DNA from 2 places in the Bacillus tequilensis genome. Region 2 is predicted to be linked to the other one. Evidence: predicted binding sites of a transcription regulator. Region 2 holds the regulator's gene; the other holds the start of a gene.
The links. Region 2 encodes NrdR, which represses ribonucleotide reductase genes. Its sites were predicted from a motif close to AACACNATATATNGTGTT; they were not measured.
Positions count from the first base shown of each region.

Region 1: nrdI (class Ib ribonucleoside-diphosphate reductase assembly flavoprotein NrdI) is a predicted target of NrdR. The motif match lies at 4,246-4,263, and genes of this name have one in related genera.

Region 1 is NZ_CP048852.1:1,698,008-1,708,316, forward strand. Features, by position in the region: gene G4P54_RS08960 (OsmC family protein) at 1-359, shown strand, start outside; gene ebrB (multidrug efflux SMR transporter subunit EbrB) at 371-724, opposite strand; gene ebrA (multidrug efflux SMR transporter subunit EbrA) at 738-1,055, opposite strand; gene G4P54_RS08975 (inner spore coat protein YmaG) at 1,197-1,496, opposite strand; gene G4P54_RS08980 (YmaF family protein) at 1,587-2,000, shown strand; gene miaA (tRNA (adenosine(37)-N6)-dimethylallyltransferase MiaA) at 2,099-3,043, shown strand; gene hfq (RNA chaperone Hfq) at 3,083-3,304, shown strand; gene G4P54_RS08995 (YmzC family protein) at 3,478-3,750, shown strand; gene G4P54_RS09000 (hypothetical protein) at 3,832-4,062, shown strand; gene nrdI (class Ib ribonucleoside-diphosphate reductase assembly flavoprotein NrdI) at 4,306-4,698, shown strand; gene nrdE (class 1b ribonucleoside-diphosphate reductase subunit alpha) at 4,658-6,760, shown strand; gene nrdF (class 1b ribonucleoside-diphosphate reductase subunit beta) at 6,778-7,767, shown strand; gene G4P54_RS09020 (hypothetical protein) at 7,817-8,437, shown strand; gene G4P54_RS09025 (N-acetylmuramoyl-L-alanine amidase) at 8,498-9,265, opposite strand; partial or broken gene G4P54_RS09030 (AAA family ATPase) at 9,902-10,309, shown strand, end outside.
Region 2 is NZ_CP048852.1:2,779,972-2,790,280, reverse strand. Features, by position in the region: gene mutM (DNA-formamidopyrimidine glycosylase) at 1-789, shown strand, start outside; partial or broken gene ytaF (sporulation membrane protein YtaF) at 932-1,582, shown strand; gene coaE (dephospho-CoA kinase) at 1,598-2,191, shown strand; gene G4P54_RS14845 (aldo/keto reductase) at 2,228-3,070, opposite strand; gene G4P54_RS14840 (MFS transporter) at 3,094-4,287, opposite strand; gene G4P54_RS14835 (winged helix-turn-helix transcriptional regulator) at 4,467-4,847, shown strand; gene G4P54_RS14830 (glyceraldehyde-3-phosphate dehydrogenase) at 5,051-6,073, shown strand; gene speD (adenosylmethionine decarboxylase) at 6,312-6,692, shown strand; gene nrdR (transcriptional regulator NrdR) at 6,966-7,424, shown strand; gene dnaB (replicative helicase loading/DNA remodeling protein DnaB) at 7,539-8,960, shown strand; gene dnaI (primosomal protein DnaI) at 8,988-9,923, shown strand; gene G4P54_RS14805 (TVP38/TMEM64 family protein) at 9,957-10,309, shown strand, end outside.

The DNA.
Region 1 (10,309 bases), 1.1 Mb from region 2:
CCATTCCGAAAGAAATGGATGGCCCGGGAGAAGGGACCAACCCGGATGAAATGCTTCTCGGGGCGGCAGCGACCTGTTACATTATTACACTTGCTGCGATGATGGAAAGAAGCGGACTGGTAAAAGAAGATTTGCAGATAGAGTCAGAAGGCATTGTCGATGTCACAAAAGGAGTCTTTACATACAAAAAGATCATTCACCGTCCGTCTGTCGTGCTCAAACATGGCGCTTCACAAGAAGACGTCGCATTGGCGCACAAGCTTTGTGAAAAGGCGGAGTCGTCATGCATGATTTCCCGCGCCATTCAAGGAAATGTCGAGATGCAGCTTGAAGCCGCTGTAAAACGGGCTGGTGAATAAAAAACAGACGGTCACTCACAGGCCGTCTGTTTTTTATCTTTAGCAGGAGCTTTCGACTGATTTAACACGATCACGCCTGCAATGACAAGCGTGAGCCCGAACACTCCCTTTAAACTGATGGTTTCGCCAAAAAGCAAAAAACCGACTATGGCTGTAAGCGCCGTTCCAACACCCGACCATGTCGCATACGCGCTTGATAAGTCGATTGTTTTTAAAGAAAAGCTTAGAAAGGTAAAAGCCGAAAGAAATCCGGCAATGACTCCTACAATGGGCAAGCCTTGTGTAAACCCTTCTGAAAGCTTCAGCATTGTGCTTCCGAAAACCTCAGATACAATGGCAAGAGCCAGATAAAGCAATCCTTTCATCCTTATCACTCCTTTACTGCCAGTTAAGTAACACGACCCCTGATAGTAATAAAAGAATCCCGAAAAGCCCTTTGACATTCAGCTCTTCCTTGAACCATTTCACTCCGATCACTGCCGTCAGCACCGTGCCCGCGCCACTCCATGTCGCATAGGCGAGGCTGAGGGGGATATGGTTTAAGGTCAGCGACAGCATATAAAAGGCGAGGGAATAGCCAATCACGACCAAAGCGCTGGGCTTCCACTTTTTGAAGCCGTCAGATACTTTCAGCATGGCCGCCCCTATCGATTCCGAGCATATGGCAATCGTGAGGAATATGTAACCTATCAACATCGCAAATTCTCCTCACTTCTGCTGTATTTTTAGATGAGAAAAGACCTTCAGCTAGAAAAATATTAGTGTATGCCTATGTATGAGTCAAGAGATTCATTTTCAATACTTAAAAAAGACCCCTTTGTAAGAGGTCTTTTGCGCTTAATAGTAATAAGGATACGGGGCATACGGATAATAGGGGTATCCGCCATACAAATAAGGATTAAACAAAGCGCTTCCTACAAGCCCGCCTGCAAGGCCGCCGATAAAGGGTCCTCCAAAAAATCCGAATGGCCGGCCGAAACCAAATCCAAATGGTCTTCCAAACCCAAAGCCGAATCCAGGTCTTCCAAATCCGAATGGCCGGCCGAAACCAAATCCAGGTCTTCCAAATCCAAAGCCGAATCCAGGTCTTCCAAATATTCTTGTATCTTCAGCACTGAAATTCTCAAACTCGTTCATGTTTTCTTTCCTCCTGTAATAAAGTGTAGATGATGCAGTGTATTCAGCCTATCGGGATTTGATTGGGCGAATCGAGGAAAAAGAAAGGATGTGAACATATTGGGCCTGTATCAGTCTGATTGGTCAAAAGCACCGCCTCACGTACATGCTTACCATGTCAAAACGATGAGAGAACAGGGACATTACCACCTCATTGAGGGATTTACCCAGCCGGCAAACGGATCGAATACCGATCAGCATACACATTACTTTTCAGGGATTACGTCTTTTGAAAACGGCCATTTTCATCGGTATTACGGAGTCTCAGGGCCAGCGATTCCTTTAGCAGACGGCACACATTATCATGAAATCGAGGAGACAACGTATTTGGCCTATAACGAGCCGATTGAGATCCAATACGGAGGCGTTGTGTATCATCACGGAGATGGAGAGAGAAAAACGCACCGTCATGCTCTGAAAGGAAAGACGAGGGAAATTGTCGGCAATGAGCCGTTCGGCTGGTAGCTTGTGTTTACAGGGGCAAAAAAAGGGCAAAATGGATAGGTGGTTGTATAGGATGAATGCTATAATGGGGGGAGATTTATAAAAGAGAGTGATACATATTGAATAATACGAAGCAGCCCGTTGTCATTTTAGTCGGACCGACGGCAGTGGGGAAAACCAATTTAAGTATTCAGCTGGCCAAATCTTTAAACGCGGAAATTATCAGCGGAGATTCAATGCAGGTCTATAAAGGGATGGATATTGGAACAGCTAAAATCACCGAACGGGAGATGGAGGGAGTTCCCCATCATCTGATTGACATTTTAGACCCTCAGGATTCCTTTTCTACCGCCGATTATCAAAGCTTAGTCAGAAAAAAAATCAGCGAGATCGCAAAAAGAGGAAAGCTTCCGATGATTGTCGGCGGTACAGGTCTCTATATACAATCTGTGCTTTACGATTATACATTCACGGAAGAGGCGAACGATCCTGCATTTCGACAGCGCATGCAAACGGCTGCGGAGCGGGAAGGCGCTGACTTTCTGCATGCCAAACTTGCTGAGGCAGATCCCGAGGCAGCTGCGGCGATACATCCGAATAATACAAGAAGAGTCATTCGCGCGTTGGAAATTTTACATACGTCTGGAAAAACGATGTCCCAGCATTTGAAGGAGCAAAAACGAGAACTCCTCTACAATGCAGTGTTAATCGGGCTGACAATGGATAGAGATACGCTTTATGCAAGAATTAATCAGCGTGTTGATATGATGATGGAGGCTGGCCTTCTTCCTGAAGTGAAACACCTTTATGACAGGAACATAAGAGACTGTCAATCGATACAAGCGATAGGCTATAAAGAGCTGTATGCATATTTTGACGGTTTTGTGACACTTTCTGATGCCGTCGATCAGCTGAAGCAGAATTCAAGGCGTTATGCGAAACGCCAGCTGACGTGGTTTCGCAACAAGATGCAGGTCACATGGTTCGATATGACACCGCCCGTTGATATGGAGCTGAAAAAAAAGGAAATTTTCACACATATAGCAGGAAAACTCGAACTTTAATCGAAACTGTATGATATAGAGAATCAAGGAGGACGAAACATGAAACCGATTAATATTCAGGATCAGTTTTTGAATCAAATCCGGAAAGAAAATACGTATGTCACTGTTTTTTTGCTGAATGGCTTTCAGCTACGGGGCCAAGTGAAAGGCTTTGATAACTTTACCGTATTGCTGGAATCTGAAGGTAAGCAGCAGCTTATTTATAAACATGCGATCTCAACGTTTGCGCCGCAAAAAAACGTTCAGCTTGAACTCGAATAGATCAAAAAAGCCATGTCAAGGCATGGGGAGGCTGTCGGGGAATCTCGGCAGCCATTTTTAAAATGTTTTTCTGTAAGCTGACCATGCTGAGGCACGGTCTTTTTTTATGAGATCGACATATGTAGGGCTAAATCGAATATCATGTAAAAATCTGAATCTGGGAGTGACGTATCTTGTTTGACAGTGAAGCAGAACTGAGACGAATCAGAATTGCGCTTGTGTGGATAGCCGTATTTTTGCTGTTTGGGGCATGCGGGAACCATGATACCGTCATTGAAACGGACAGCGGCTATTCTGGCGATGAAACACCTCAGCCTACCTCGTTCCCGCTTGAACACAATCATTTTGGCGTTATGGAGGACGGCTATATCAAAATTTATGAGTATAATGAGTCCCGCAATGAGGTAAAGCTGAAGAAAGAATACTTGGATGATGAGCTTGAATAAAATTCACAAGCATCCGAATTTACAAAGCGGCTGCTACCCGCTAAACTAATTACAGACACAGATCAAACAGAGGGTGAAAAAATGAAGCATAAAGTGATCGTGAATCATTGGGAAGAAATTTGCGAAGATGATTCTTGCTATGAATATGGAACAAGCATCATTGTGAACGGAAAAGAATTAATCAGAGAAGCGTCAATTATCAGCGCCTTGAAGGCGGTTTTAGAAGAGATCGGTGCGGACGTTGAAATAGAAGAGACAGTAGAGAGCGAAACTTGCTGTGATCGCTTAAGAAAAAAAAATCTAGACTACTAAGCAGTTTTTTTTCATGTTATGATAAACATCGGCTTAAACACGATACCCCGAGTAGGACGAGAGATGATTCTCGTTCTGCTCTCTTTTTTGGGCCCTTATAAGGCTGCCCATTTGCCTAATTTGATCAAAATATGAATTTTTCATAAAAACAAATCTATATATTGTGTTTTTTCTAGAGGTTAGTATACTATATATAGTGTTAGTAATGAGAGATTCATATTTTCTGATAGGTCGTGATAAAACGTGGTACAAATCATATTTGATTCGAAAACAGGGAATGTTCAGCGGTTTGTGAATAAAATAGGCTTTCAGCAGATACGCAAGGTGGACGAGATTGACCATCTGGACACCCCGTTTGTTTTGGTCACCTACACGACAAACTTCGGCCAGGTACCGGCATCAACACAATCATTTCTCGAAAAATACGCCCATCTCTTATTAGGAGTCGCCGCGAGCGGCAATAAAGTGTGGGGCGATTACTATGCAAAAAGCGCCGATACCATTTCAAGACAATATCAGGTGCCGATCTTGCACAAATTTGAACTCAGCGGCACATCTAAAGACGTTGAATTGTTTACTCAGGAGGTAGAAAGAGTTGTCACAAAATCAAGTGCCAAAATGGATCCAGTTAAATAACGAAATCATGATCCAAAAAGATGGAAAATTCCAGTTTGATAAAGATAAAGAGGCTGTACATAGCTATTTTGTAGATTATATTAATCAAAATACAGTTTTCTTTCACGATTTAAAAGAGAAGCTGGATTATTTGATTAAAAACCAATACTACGAAGAGGAATTCTTAAGCCTTTATTCTTTTGAAGACATTAAAGAAGTGTTTAAGACAGCTTACGCTAAGAAGTTTCGTTTTCCTTCCTTCATGAGTGCGTTTAAATTTTATAATGACTATGCTTTGAAAACGAATGACAAGAAAAAAATCCTTGAGCGATATGAGGACCGGATCTCCATTGTTGCGCTGTTCTTTGCAAACGGGGACACGGAGAAAGCAAAAGAATATGTGGACTTGATGATCAATCAGGAATATCAGCCGAGTACACCGACATTTTTGAATGCCGGCAGAAAACGCCGCGGTGAACTTGTGAGCTGCTTCTTGCTCGAAGTAAATGATTCTTTAAACGACATCTCAAGAGCGATCGATATCTCCATGCAGCTTTCTAAGCTGGGCGGCGGGGTTTCTCTTAACCTGTCCAAGCTTCGTGCGAAAGGTGAAGCCATTAAAGATGTTGAAAATGCCACAAAAGGCGTTGTAGGCGTCATGAAGCTTCTTGATAACGCATTCCGTTATGCTGACCAAATGGGGCAAAGACAGGGATCCGGCGCGGCGTACTTAAACATTTTCCATCGCGATATCAATGATTTTCTTGATACGAAAAAGATTTCTGCTGATGAAGATGTGCGTGTCAAAACGCTTTCGATCGGTGTTGTCATTCCGGACAAGTTCGTTGAGCTTGCGCGTGAGGACAAAGCGGCGTACGTATTTTATCCCCACACGATTTATAAAGAGTACGGCCAGCACATGGATGAGATGGACATGAACGAAATGTATGACAAATTTGTCGACAATCCTCGGGTGAAAAAGGAAAAAATCAACCCGCGGAAACTGCTTGAAAAACTGGCGATGCTTCGTTCTGAATCAGGCTATCCGTACATCATGTTCCAAGATAACGTGAATAAAGTGCATGCGAATAACCATATTTCCAAGGTGAAATTTTCTAACCTTTGCTCTGAAGTGCTGCAGGCATCTCAGGTTTCTTCATACACAGACTACGATGAAGAAGATGAAATCGGTTTGGATATTTCCTGCAACCTAGGTTCGCTTAACATTCTCAACGTTATGGAGCACAAATCAATTGAAAAGACAGTTAAGCTTGCGACAGACTCTTTAACACACGTGTCTGAAACGACTGATATCCGCAATGCGCCTGCTGTAAGACGGGCAAACAAAGCGATGAAATCAATCGGTCTCGGCGCTATGAATCTTCACGGCTATCTTGCGCAAAACGGCATTGCGTATGAAAGTCCGGAAGCGCGTGACTTTGCAAACACGTTCTTTATGATGGTGAATTTCTACTCCATCCAGCGTTCTGCGGAAATCGCAAAAGAGAAGGGTGAAACGTTTGATCAATACGAAGGATCAACCTATGCGACAGGTGAATACTTCGACAAGTACGTTTCAACTGATTTCTCGCCCAAATACGAAAAAATCGCCAGCCTGTTCGAAGGCATGCATATCCCGACGAAAGAGGACTGGGAAAAGCTAAAAGCCTTTGTCGCTGAACATGGCATGTATCACAGCTATAGATTATGCATTGCGCCGACAGGCTCTATCTCATACGTTCAATCAAGCACGGCGTCTGTTATGCCGATTATGGAACGGATTGAAGAAAGAACATATGGCAACTCAAAAACGTACTACCCAATGCCTGGGCTTGCATCGAATAACTGGTTCTTCTATAAAGAAGCCTACGACATGGACATGTTCAAGGTTGTAGATATGATCGCGACTATCCAGCAGCACATTGATCAAGGAATCAGCTTCACATTGTTCTTAAAAGACACAATGACGACTCGTGATTTAAACCGAATCGATCTGTATGCGCATCACAGAGGAATTAAAACCATTTACTATGCAAGAACGAAAGATACTGGGCAAGACAGCTGCCTTTCTTGTGTTGTTTGATTAAAGGAGAGTTTATAGTGACAAAAATTTATGACGCAGCAAACTGGTCAAAGCATGAAGATGATTTTACCCAAATGTTCTATAACCAAAACGTGAAACAGTTCTGGCTTCCGGAAGAGATTGCTTTAAACGGCGATCTCCTCACATGGAAGTATCTCGGGAAAAATGAGCAGGACACTTATATGAAGGTACTTGCCGGTCTTACACTTCTCGATACAGAGCAGGGGAATACGGGCATGCCGATCGTGGCTGAACATGTAGACGGCCACCAGCGAAAAGCGGTGCTGAACTTTATGGCGATGATGGAGAACGCTGTCCATGCGAAGTCATACTCTAATATTTTCATGACTCTGGCACCGACCGAAACGATTAACGAGGTCTTCGAATGGGTGAAACAAAATAAATATTTGCAGAAAAAAGCGCAAATCATCGTCGGGCTTTACAAAGCCATTCAAAAAGATGACGAGATTTCACTGTTCAAGGCGATGGTTGCTTCCGTCTATCTGGAAAGCTTCCTGTTCTACAGCGGCTTCTATTATCCGTTATATTTCTACGGACAAGGAAAACTGATGCAAAGCGGTGAAATCATTAACCTGATCCTTCGTGATGAAGCGATCCACGGCGTCTACGTGGGCCTCCTTGCTCAGGAAATCTATAATAAGCAGACAGAAGAGAAAAAAGCAGAGCTTCGCGAATTTGCGATCGATCTTCTGAATGAGTTATACGAAAATGAGCTTGAGTATACAGAGGACTTATACGACCAAGTCGGGCTCTCACACGATGTAAAGAAATTTATCCGCTATAATGCAAATAAAGCGCTGATGAACCTTGGATTTGATCCATATTTCGAAGAGGAAGACATTAATCCGATCGTTTTAAACGGATTAAATACGAAAACAAAATCACATGACTTCTTCTCTATGAAGGGGAACGGCTATAAAAAAGCGACAGTTGAGCCGCTTAAAGACGACGACTTTTATTTTGGAGACGAAAAAGAGCAGATATAATATCTGCTCTTTTCGGCTTGAAGGTTCAAATGAGGAGGACGCAGTAACCATGGGAAAAATGGACGAAATGATCTTGGTCACCCCGCGTGATGAAGTGTTTAAAAAAGAAAGCTTAACCTTCCAGGGCGTATACAGTGAAGATAGCAGAGTAGCAGAAATCATGGCTCAGATCGAGGCAGGCTATCGTGAAATGAGAAGGGGAGACGCAGAAGAAGATCCGCATTTCAAGCAGCCGATTCCTTATGTCGTCATTAAGCGTGAAGAGGAAGTCTTTCTTTACGAACGGCTGGCTGGCGGCGGAGAATCGCGTCTGCACAATAAGCTTTCTCTCGGTTTTGGAGGCCATATGAACGCCATTGACGGGGCGGCTTCATTTGCTGAAGTTTTAAAGCTGAACACAGACAGGGAGCTTGACGAGGAACTGCAAATAAAGGAAGAGGATAAACAGGCGATTGTCACATTGGGACTCATTAATGATGATGAAAACAGTGTCGGCAAAGTGCATATCGGAATTCTTTCTGCGCTTCAGTTAAAGCCAGGTTCACAGGTGGAAGTGAAGGAGAAAGAACAAATTGCAGGAAAATGGATGAAAATTTCTGAATTGAAACAGGACGATATCTATAACCGTCTGGAAACATGGTCACAATTTGTTGTTGATATTCTTGAATAAAAAACCCGGCTTCTCATCAAGAGAAGCCGGGTTTTTTTGAGATGCTCGTCCGCGTCTAGATTATGGTTCTGGAATGACAATAGCATCAAAGCCGGCATTTTTTGCTTTGGCAGCAAGTGCGTCTGCATTGTCTTTGGATGAAAAAGCGCCAATCTGCACTTTGTATAACCCGTCCTTTAAAACAACAATCGTGTCAAAGCCTTTAGCTTCGGCACTGCTTGCATGTGAGTCAGCATTCGCTTTGACTTTAAATGCACCGATCTGGACCTTATATAACCCTGAGATGGATGTCTTTTTAAGATTAAAGGCTTGCTTCAGCCCGTTTGCATGCCCTCTCGCTAAGCTTTGAATAAAGCTGCTGGTTTTCAGCTTATTTGCATCTGCGAGGGTATCAATGAATCCGTTCTCCGTCAATAGAGCAGGCATTGTCGACTCCCTTAGGACATGGAAGTTTGCTGTTTTTTTACCGCGGTCTGCAAAGTTGACAGCTTGTATCACTTCAGAGTGAATCATCGATTGGTAAGTCGTCGTCGGAGCACCCACACCCGGATAAATATAGCTTTCAAAACCTGTACCGCCCCCGGAATTAACATGGATGGACAAAAAGAAATCTGCTCCCCAGTTATTTGCAGCATTTGTCCGGTCAGTTAAACTGACATATTTGTCGCTTGTCCGGCTCAGCAGCAAAGAAATTTCTTCATACTCATTTGTCAATATCGTACGTAAAGCTAAAGCAATTTGCAGGGTTAACGTTTTTTCTTGAAGGCCATTTCCTGTTGCGCCTGGATCTGACCCGCCATGGCCGGGATCAATAAAAATCTTAACCATTCTTCATCATCACCTCATTACAGGATATGAAAAGAAACGGCTTCTGCTTGTACGGTTATCATCCGTCTGAAAAATGAGGAATTAACCCTTCCGCATGCGGAAATTATTTCTCGGGAAAGCGCACAAATCAACACGAAGCGACAGCATATGCGATCTGAAATAGAATATGTGCATATGTCCATCTGTTTACAAGTATTATGGATTCGGTTCTTACTGCACTGATCCTACTGGTTTTAAGCTTTGCGTTCATGTGATGGGCAGTCAATTGGAACGTAAATTAACAGAAAAGCACCTTCATTTTGAGAAGAAAAAGAAGAAGGGGGATGTCGCTAAGGCATCAGAGCAAGAACACCCTGTTTGTTAAAGAGGATAAATCAAGTGAGAAAAGAGATTCTCAATGTGAATTGAAAAATAATGATAGGAGGCTTTGCGATATGACCCTGACAAATTGTTGAAAAATAAAATCTCTTGGTTTGTCCACCCCATGTCCGTGAATACAATAAGAAATAAAGTATTTCTCGGGAAAGCGCAGGATTCCTGAGTATTCCCGAAAAAACAATTGTTTCGACACATGATAGGCGTTTGTCACAAACGGCATTCGCTTGAATATCATATAGAGAGAACAGAGAGGTGAATATGTTGGAGCGCGCTGTGACTTATAAAAATAACGGACAGATCAACATTATTCTGAACGGGCAAAAGCAGGTGCTGACAAATGCTGAGGCAGAGGCGGAATATCAAGCTGCATTGCAAAAAAACGAAGCGAAGCACGGCATCTTGAAGGAAATCGAAAAAGGGATGAGCGCACTGGTTGGGATGGAGGAAATGAAACGCAATATCAAGGAAATTTACGCCTGGATTTTTGTGAACCAAAAACGTGCGGAGCAAGGCTTGAAGGTGGGGAAGCAAGCGCTGCACATGATGTTTAAAGGAAATCCGGGAACAGGCAAAACAACGGTCGCACGGCTGATCGGCAGGCTGTTCTTTGACATGAATGTCCTCTCAAAAGGCCATTTGATAGAAGCGGAGCGGGCCGATCTAGTC
Region 2 (10,309 bases):
GGGCTTGTAAAGGGAAAAACAATCAAATCGGTAGAGATCAGATGGCCGAATATCATCAAACGGCCTGCCGAACCGGAGGAATTTGCGCGAAAACTAGCAGGAGAAACGATACAGTCTGTCGGAAGACGGGGAAAGTTTTTACTGTTTCATTTAGATCATTATGTCTTGGTTTCCCACCTGCGAATGGAAGGGAAATACGGGCTTCATCAAGCTGAGGAGCCAGACGATAAACACGTGCATGTCATATTCACGATGACAGATGGAACCCAGCTTCGTTACAGAGATGTTCGGAAGTTCGGCACCATGCACTTATTTAAACCGGGAGAGGAAGCGGGCGAGCTCCCTCTTTCTCAATTAGGGCCTGAGCCGGACGCAGAAGAATTTACGAGTGCGTATTTAAAAGAACGGCTTGCCAAAACAAACCGTGCCGTCAAAACCGCCCTGCTGGATCAAAAAACAGTTGTCGGACTCGGGAATATTTATGTGGACGAGGCTCTTTTCAGAGCGGGTGTCCATCCTGAAACAAAAGCAAATCAATTATCAGACAAGACCATCAAAACACTTCACGTTGAAATCAAAAACACCCTGCAGGAAGCAATTGACGCGGGCGGCAGCACTGTCCGCTCATACATCAACTCCCAAGGGGAAATCGGGATGTTCCAGCTGCAGCATTTTGTATACGGAAAAAAAGACGAGCCGTGCAAAAATTGCGGAACGATGATTTCAAAAATTGTCGTCGGAGGCAGGGGCACGCATTTTTGCGCCAAATGCCAGAAAAAAAGCAGCTAAAGCTTCATCGTCCAAGCTGTCGGTGCATATATCAGTAACTCTGTAATAGAGAATGCCATTTTCGAAACACGGATTTTTCACTTTTCCATATATATGATGGTGAAGAACCCGGGCATTTTACATCTGATACAAGAGCACCAACAGAAAGGAAGAAACGGATATGCAAATGGTTTCTATACTGCTGCTGGCGTTGGCTGTCAGCTTGGACAGTTTTTCAGTCGGATTTACGTACGGATTGAGAAAAATGAAAATACCGTTTAAAGCGATTTTGGTTATCGCCTGCTGTTCCGGTGCTGTCATGTTTATCTCCATGCTGATCGGAAGCTTTCTCACAAAATTTTTTCCTGTATATGTGACAGAGAAGCTTGGCGGTTTGATATTGGTCGGAATCGGAGCGTGGGTTCTGTATCAGTTTTTTAAACCGGCAAAAGACAAAGAATACTTATTACATGAAAAAACGCTGCTTAATTTGGAGGTCCGGTCATTAGGGATTGTGATTCATATTTTGAGAAAACCCATGAGTGCGGATATCGACAAATCGGGTGTGATCAACGGGATTGAGGCGGTCTTATTGGGATTTGCCTTATCAATTGACGCCTTCGGAGCAGGGATAGGCGCAGCCATTCTCGGTTTTTCACCGATTGTGATGAGCATTGCCGTGGCCGTCATGAGTTCATTATTTGTATCAATCGGAATCAATGCCGGCCATTTTCTGTCTAAGTGGAAATGGATTGATAAAATGGCGTTTTTGCCAGGGCTTCTGCTGATCACGATTGGTCTCTGGAAATTGTAAAAAGGAGTGGATCTCTTGACCTTTGTCATTGGTTTAACGGGAGGAATAGCAAGCGGCAAAAGCACTGTCGCCAATATGCTGATTGAAAAAGGAATAACAGTTATAGATGCAGATACAATAGCCAAACAAGCGGTGGAAAAAGGGATGCCGGCCTACCGGCAAATCATTGACGAATTCGGTGAAGACATTCTGCTTCCAAACGGTGATATAGATCGAAAAAAGCTTGGGGCACTGGTATTTACAAATGAACAAAAGCGTCTTGCTTTAAATGCAATTGTACATCCCGCAGTCAGGCAGGAAATGCTTAAGCGCCGTGACGAAGCCATTGCAAATCGGGAGACGCTTGTTGTATTGGATATCCCGCTATTATTCGAAAGTAAATTGGAATCTTTGGTTGATAAAATTATTGTGGTCAGTGTGACAAAGGAGCTTCAGCTGGAACGTCTGATGAAGCGCAACCAGCTGACGGAAGAAGAAGCAGTCAGCCGTATCCGCGCTCAAATGCCTTTGAAGGAAAAAACAGAAAAAGCAGATCAGGTCATCGACAATAGCGGCACGCTTGAAGAGACCAAGCAGCAGCTTGATGACATCATCAGCCGCTGGGCATAATACAAAACACCGTTCAATATGAACGGTGTTTTGTCATTAAAAATCAAAGTTGTCCGGATCAGGACCGACGCGCAGGTTTTCATTTAGCGCATCGATTCGATTCATCTCATCCTGTGTCAACTCAAAGTCAAATACGCTGGCATTTTCTTTAATGCGGTGTTCCTTCGTTGATTTAGGAATCGTAATCACGCCATGCTGCAGATCCCAGCGTAAAATAATCTGTGCTGCGGATTTGTTATAGGTTTGAGCGATCTCAGCCAGTACAGGGTGATCCAGCAGCTGACCTTGCATTAAAGGTGACCAAGCTTCCATCTGGATGCCTTGTTTTTTGCAGTATGCTCTCAGCTCTTTTTGTGTAAGGCGAGGGTGAAATTCCACTTGGTTGATCATAGGCTTCATTTCAGCCGCAGCCATCAGGTCTTCAAGATGATGGATTTGGAAGTTGCTCACGCCGATCGCTTTGACGCGGCCTTCTTTATACAGCGTTTCAAGCGCTCTCCAGGCTTCTTTATATTTTCCTTCTACAGGCCAGTGGATAAGATATAGGTCTAAATAGTCCAAACCGAGTTTTGACAGGCTTGTTTCAAATGCGGCGAGTGTTTCCTCGTAGCCTAAATCCGCATTCCACACTTTTGATGTAATAAACAGATCCTCTCTTGAGATGCCTGCTTCTTCAATGCCTTGCTGAAGCCCTTCTCCGACGCCAGCTTCATTTCCATAGATAGCGGCAGTATCGATACTGCGATATCCGTGAACAATTGCAGTTTTCACTGCGTTTACCAGTTCTGATCCTTCTTCCACCTGGAAGACGCCAAGGCCGAACCAAGGCATTTTTACTCCGTTATAAAGTGTTGATGTTGCTTGTAAATGTGTTGTCATGTTGATTTCCTCCTTTGAAATGATCAGGCTTCCTGCAGATCCCGTTTTTCCATCATGCGGCTCCAGCCTGTTAAGATAACTGCGCCGGCTACCATTAATCCGCCTATCCAAGCAGTGTGAATCAGCCCGATTGAATCGGTGATCACACCTCCAAGATATGAGCCAAGCGCAATCCCTGCATTAAAGGCAGCGATATTTATTGCGGATGCGACGTCAACTGCACTCGGGACAAAGCGCTCAGCCAGCATGACGACATACACTTGAAGGCCGGGCACATTCATAAAGGCCAGCAAGCCCATACAGAGAATGGTGATGAGTCCTGCTGTTTGATATGGAGCGGTAAATGTGAGTACAAACAGAACAATTGCCTGTATGATAAACATATAGAATAAAGCTGCAAGCTGATTTCGGTTTGACAGCTTTCCGCCAATCATATTGCCGATTGCGATAGCGATTCCGTATCCGAGCAGGATCACTGCTACAGTTCCGGATTTGAAACCTGTTACTTCCTGAAGCAGGGGAGACAGGTACGTGAATACAACGAATGTTCCTCCGTATCCAAGCGCTGTAATGACAAATAAAAGCAATAACCGGCCGTTTGTCACTAGCTTCAATTGATCCCGCATCGTTGTTTTCGTCCCTTTTCGTAATTTGGACGGGACAAGAATGCCATTTGTAATGAAAGCAATGACTCCGACTGCGACAATGACCATAAAGGCAAAACGCCAGCCGAATTGCTGGCCGATGAACGTGCCGAAAGGAACTCCAGTTACAGTTGCCACAGTGAGGCCCGTAAACATAATGGAAATCGCGCTGGCCCTTTTATCCTCAGGGACAATATCCGCTGCGATCGTCGAACCGATCGACATAAACACACCGTGTGAAAGAGCGGATATCACACGTGCTGCTAATAAAATCCCGATGCTTGAGGCGGTAGCGGCCATTGTATTCCCGGCAATAAAAATGAACATGATCCAAAGCAATAACGTCTTGCGTGACATGCTTGAGGTCAATGAAGTTAAGATAGGCGCTCCGACCGTAACGCCAAGCGCGTAAAGGGAAACGGTCAATCCCGCTGTTGTGACCGGAATATGCATGTCATCAGATATCAGCGGCAAAAGGCCAACGCTGATAAACTCTGTTGTCCCGATGGCAAATGCACTTACGGCCAAAGCCAGGAGAGCAGGAATGCTGCTTTTTTTATTGGCTGAAGTCATCATGGTCCTCCTTTTTGATGTGTTGTATGATTGAAATTCTGCCGAGTAAGCTATATAAATAAAGAGCAGATTCAAATCAGCCGGCAAATGTGATTATGAAAGATATCATCAAGAAAGAAAAGTACGTACTTTTAAGTGCTATAGTCACTTTTTAGTGCCTGTAAGGAGAATGAACTGTAATGGAGAAGAAAAAATATAACATTTCTGTTGAAGCGACTCTGGAAGTGATCGGCGGAAAATGGAAATGCGTCATTTTATGCCATCTGACGCACGGAAAAAAACGCACGAGTGAATTAAAACGCTTGATGCCCAACATTACGCAAAAAATGCTGACGCAGCAGCTTCGTGAGCTGGAAGCGGACGGTGTCATTAACCGGATCGTGTACAATCAAGTTCCTCCCAAAGTGGAATACGAGCTCAGCGAATACGGCCGCAGCTTAGAAGGGATTTTAGATATGCTGTGTGATTGGGGAGCGAATCATATTAACAGAGTGTACGGGGATACATTTTCTGTTCTTGAAGAAAGTGTGCTCAATGATAAGTTAAAACAGGAGTCATAAACATGGGGGCAGTCAGTGCGGAGCGCTGGCTGCTTTTTGGTTCTTACGCCTGATTTTGTGTGCTAGAAAACATATCATGCATCATAAATTAGCATTGTAATCGTTGTTTTTATCAATATGTACTGGCGAATTTGTTTTAATGTGTTATACTAATTTCAGATTACAACAAATTAGAATGACATAATTGATAAGGGGTGTCCAACATGAAGGTAAAAGTAGCGATAAACGGGTTTGGAAGAATCGGAAGAATGGTTTTTAGAAAAGCAATGTTAGACGAACAAATTCAAGTAGTGGCTATTAACGCCAGCTATTCCGCAGAAACGCTGGCTCATTTAATAAAGTATGACACAATTCACGGCAGGTACGACAAAGAGGTTGTGGCTGGTGAAGACAGCCTGATCGTGAACGGAAAGAAAGTGCTTTTATTAAACAGCCGTGATCCAAAACAGCTCCCATGGCGGGAATTTGATATTGACATTGTTGTTGAAGCAACAGGGAAATTTAATTCAAAAGATAAAGCGATGGGCCATATAGAAGCAGGTGCGAAAAAAGTCATTCTGACTGCCCCGGGGAAAAATGAAGACGTTACCATTGTGATGGGAGTAAACGAGGATCAATTCGACGCTGAACGCCATGCCATTATTTCAAATGCGTCGTGTACGACTAATTGCCTTGCGCCTGTTGTCAAAGTGCTGGATGAAGAATTTGGCATTGAGAGCGGGCTAATGACCACAGTCCATGCGTATACGAATGACCAGAAAAATATTGATAACCCTCACAAAGACTTGCGCCGGGCACGGGCATGCGGTGAATCGATTATTCCGACGACAACAGGAGCGGCAAAGGCGCTCTCGCTCGTGCTGCCGCATCTGAAAGGAAAGCTTCACGGCCTCGCCTTGCGTGTCCCTGTTCCGAACGTCTCATTGGTTGATCTCGTTGTCGATTTGAAGACAGATGTAACGGCTGAAGAAGTCAACGAGGCATTTAAACGGGCTGCCAAAACGTCGATGTACGGCATTCTTGATTATTCAGATGAGCCCCTCGTTTCAACTGACTACAATACGAACCCGCATTCAGCGGTCATTGACGGGCTTACGACAATGGTAATGGAAGACAAAAAAGTAAAGGTGCTCGCATGGTATGACAACGAATGGGGCTACTCGTGCAGAGTTGTTGATTTGATTCGCCATGTAGCGGCAAGAATGAAACATCCGTCTGCTGTATAAAATAAGGTCATGGACGCACTTTGAAGAAAAATCCCTTAACAGCCTATTTCTGAAAAAACGCACCTTGCAAATTAGACTTAAACACAGTATACTATTTTTCGTGAACTTCTTGCTTGAGACTGTTTCGGAATTACTTAAAGGGTTAGGACCTCTCCGGACTAACTTTCCCCCGTGGTAAATGGCCGACCCAGTTGTTGGAATTTCACTTTTTAATTCTTGTTAAGGGGGGTCCATGACTATGGAAACAATGGGGCGTCACGTTATCTCCGAGCTATGGGGATGCGATTTTGATAAGCTGAATGACATGGATTTTATTGAAAAAACGTTTGTAAATGCTGCTCTAAAATCAGGTGCTGAGGTGCGCGAGGTTGCATTTCACAAATTTGCACCGCAAGGCGTAAGCGGAGTTGTGATTATTTCTGAATCACACTTAACAATTCACAGTTTTCCTGAGCACGGATATGCGAGCATTGATGTTTATACTTGTGGAGACTTAGATCCTAATGTCGCTGCTGACTACATCGCAGAGGCATTACATGCTGATACAAGAGAAAACATTGAAATACCAAGAGGAATGGGGCCTGTGCAAATTAAACAGGCGCAAGCGAAAGTACTATAGTAAACACGAACACAAAGGGAGCTGAAGCTAGAAAGCCGTTATGCGCTTTTTAGCTTATGCTCCTTTTATTTTTATAAAGAAACAAGGGCGGCCAGCTTTTTCTTTTTTCATTTTTTTTGTAAAATAAGAAAGAGATTCTCATAAACCACCTGATGCTGTAACCACAGCCTTACACAACGGCTCTCCCGACAGATGGCTGTCACATTTATTTTGAAAAGGCGGAGGCTGCCGAACATACATTGCAGGGAACGAAATAGTTGGGAGCTGATTTTATTGAAATGTCCTTCATGCCAGCATAACGGAACGCGAGTCCTTGATTCACGGCCTGTGGATGACGGAAAATCGATTCGCCGAAGACGCGAGTGCGAATCCTGCCACTACCGGTTTACGACCTTTGAAAAAGTGGAGGAAACCCCGCTCATCGTCGTGAAAAAGGAAGGAGTACGTGAGGAATTCAGCAGAGAAAAAATGCTGCGCGGCCTCATAAAAGCATGCGAAAAAAGACCTGTTTCACTCAAAACGCTTGAAGACATGTGTTTTGATATTGAAAAAGAACTTCGCAATCAAGGCTGCTCCGAGGTAAAAAGCGAGCTCGTTGGAGAAATGGTCATGGACCGGCTGGCTAAGATTGATGAGGTCGCATATGTGCGGTTCGCGTCCGTCTATCGGCAGTTTAAAGATATAAACGTCTTTATCGACGAGTTAAAAGACTTAATAAAGAAAGAACGATAAAAGAGCTAAGAGGATTCTTCTAGCTCTTTTCTCATGTGCAAAATTGGCATTTGATAGATAGAAGAAACGGTGTAAAATGAAAGATAGAAACAAATTCGGAAGGTTTGAGAATGTATGGCTGACTATTGGAAAGATGTACTGCCTGTAGATCCGTATGTGGTCAAAAGCAGATCGATGCTGCAGGATATAGACAGACAAATTATCACACAACTGTATCAGCCCTTAATCGGCCCTGTTGCATTCTCTCTTTATATGACATTGTGGGGAGAGCTTGAACAAAACCGTCTGTGGGGCGGAGAGTCCACACATCGGCAGCTGATGGGGATGACACAGTCCAACTTAAAGACGATCCATCAGGAACAAGGAAAGCTCGAGGGCATCGGATTGCTGAAAGTATATATGAAAGAATCCGAGCGGCAGGAGCGCCTCTTTATATATGAACTCCTTCCGCCGCTCAGGCCAAATGAATTTTTTGAAGACGGAATGCTGAATGTTTTCCTGTACAATAGGGTTGGAAAAACAAAATATCAGCAATTAAAACAATTTTTCACGCACCCGGCCATTTCCGAAGATGCGAAGGACATTACGCGGCCGTTTAATCATGCGTTTGAATCGCTGCAGCCGAGTGAATGGAATCTCACATCTGATATGGCAGAAACGGTGAGGCTTGCGCAAGGCACAGAATACACTTCTGTCGGACAAGCTCCTTCTTACACCATAACGGAGGAAGTGTTTGATTTTGATTTGTTTTTAGCGGGACTTTCTGAGACGATGATTCCGAGAAAAGCGATGACCCAGCAGGTGCGCGACACGATCAAAAAGCTTTCTTATTTGTATGGAATAGACCCCTTGCAGATGCAAAGTGTCGTGATGAGCGCAATTGATGAGCGTGACGTCATTACGACGGAGGCTTTAAGAAAAGCGGCAAGCGACTGGTACCAAATCGAACGAAACGGACAGCTGCCTGACTTAGTGGAAAAAACACAGCCGGTGCACCTGCGTGAAGGCGAAAAACCGGCGGAAGAGGATTCTCTGGACGGAAAGCTGATCGCATTGCTGGAGGCGATTTCTCCGAAGAAGCTTTTGCAGGACATTGCCGACGGAACAGAGCCATCAAAAGCTGATTTGAAAATCATAGAAGAAATTATGTTTGAACAGAAGCTCGAGCCAGGCGTGACAAATGTGTTAATTTATTACGTCATGCTGAAAACCGACATGAAGCTGTCGAAAAACTATATCCAAAAAATTGCCTCACATTGGGCGCGCAAAAAGGTAAAAACGGTCAGAGAAGCGATGAAGCTCGCGATAGAAGAAAACCGCCAATACCTTGAATGGGCGGAAGGAAAAGCAAATCAGCCTTCGAAACGAAATCAAAAAGTGATTCGGGAAGAAAAGCTTCCTGACTGGATGAAAGAAAAGGAGAAAGCGTCCGATTCAGAATCCGGACAGCAGAAGCTGCAGCCGCAGGATTTGGAAGAACAGAAGAAAAAGATGATGGAAGAGATGCAAAAACTGAAAAAATACTCTGCCTATTAAAGACAGAGATGCGGGGTGAAGGAATAAATGGAACCAATCGGCCGTTCCCTGCAGGGCGTAACTGGCAGACCGGATTTCCAAAAACGTCTTGAACAAATGAAAGAAAAAGTCATGAACGATCAAGATGTTCAGGTGTTTTTGAAGGAAAACGAAGAAATCATTGACCAAAAAATGATCGAAAAGAGCTTAAATAAGCTTTATGAATATATCGGGCAAAGCAAGAATTGCTCCTATTGTTCGGAAGATGAAAATTGCAACAATCTGCTCGAGGGCTATCATCCTAAGCTTGTTGTCAATGGCCGCGCTATTGATATTGAGTATTTTGAATGTCCGGTCAAACGGAAGCTCGACCAGCAGAAAAAGCAAAAATCTCTTATGAAAAGCATGTATATCCAAAAGGACCTTCTCGGAGCGACATTTCAGCAGGTTGATATCAGTGACCCGAGCAGGCTCGCGATGTTCCAGCATGTTACAGATTTTCTGAAAAGCTATAATGAGACGGGAAAAGGGAAAGGTCTTTATTTATACGGGAAGTTCGGGGTAGGAAAAACGTTTATGCTCGCTGCGATTGCCAATGAGCTGGCGGAAAAAGAGTATTCCTCCATGATCGTCTATGTGCCCGAATTTGTGAGAGAGCTTAAGAACTCCCTGCAAGACCATTCATTGGAAGAGAAGCTCAATATGGTCAAAACAACACCTGTATTGATGCTTGATGACATCGGAGCGGAATCAATGACGAGCTGGGTAAGGGATGAAGTCATCGGGACGGTGCTTCAGCACAGAATGTCCCAGCAGCTGCCGACGTTCTTTTCTTCTAATTTCTCACCTGACGAGCTGAAGCATCATTTTACGTATTCGCAAAGGGGAGAAAAGGAAGAAGTAAAAGCGGCAAGATTAATGGAGCGGATATTATATTTGGCTGCTCCGATCCGCCTTGACGGAGAAAACCGCCGCCATTCGTAATCGCTGCGGTTCAAAGGGGAAGGAACTGAGGGTATGAAACGAAAAACCGCTCTTAAATGGCTGGCAGTGCTGGCCGTTGCAGGTTTACTCTTTTGGGGGAATAAAAGGTATTTGAATGTATCGCCGAAAGAGGTCAGGGTGTGGGTCTTGTCATTTGGGGTCTTTGCACCGCTGATATTTATCGGGATATCCATTGTCAGGCCTCTTGTGTTATTTCCGGTGTCTGTTATTTCTATAGCGGGCGGACTTGCGTTTGGCCCGCTTTTCGGCACACTTTACACGTTATTCGGTTCGATGTGCGCTTCTGCTGTATCATTTTTTGCGGCAGGTTTGTTTGCGGCGAAAAAGAACGGCCATTATGAAAAGCTGGAAGCCATTCAGAAGCA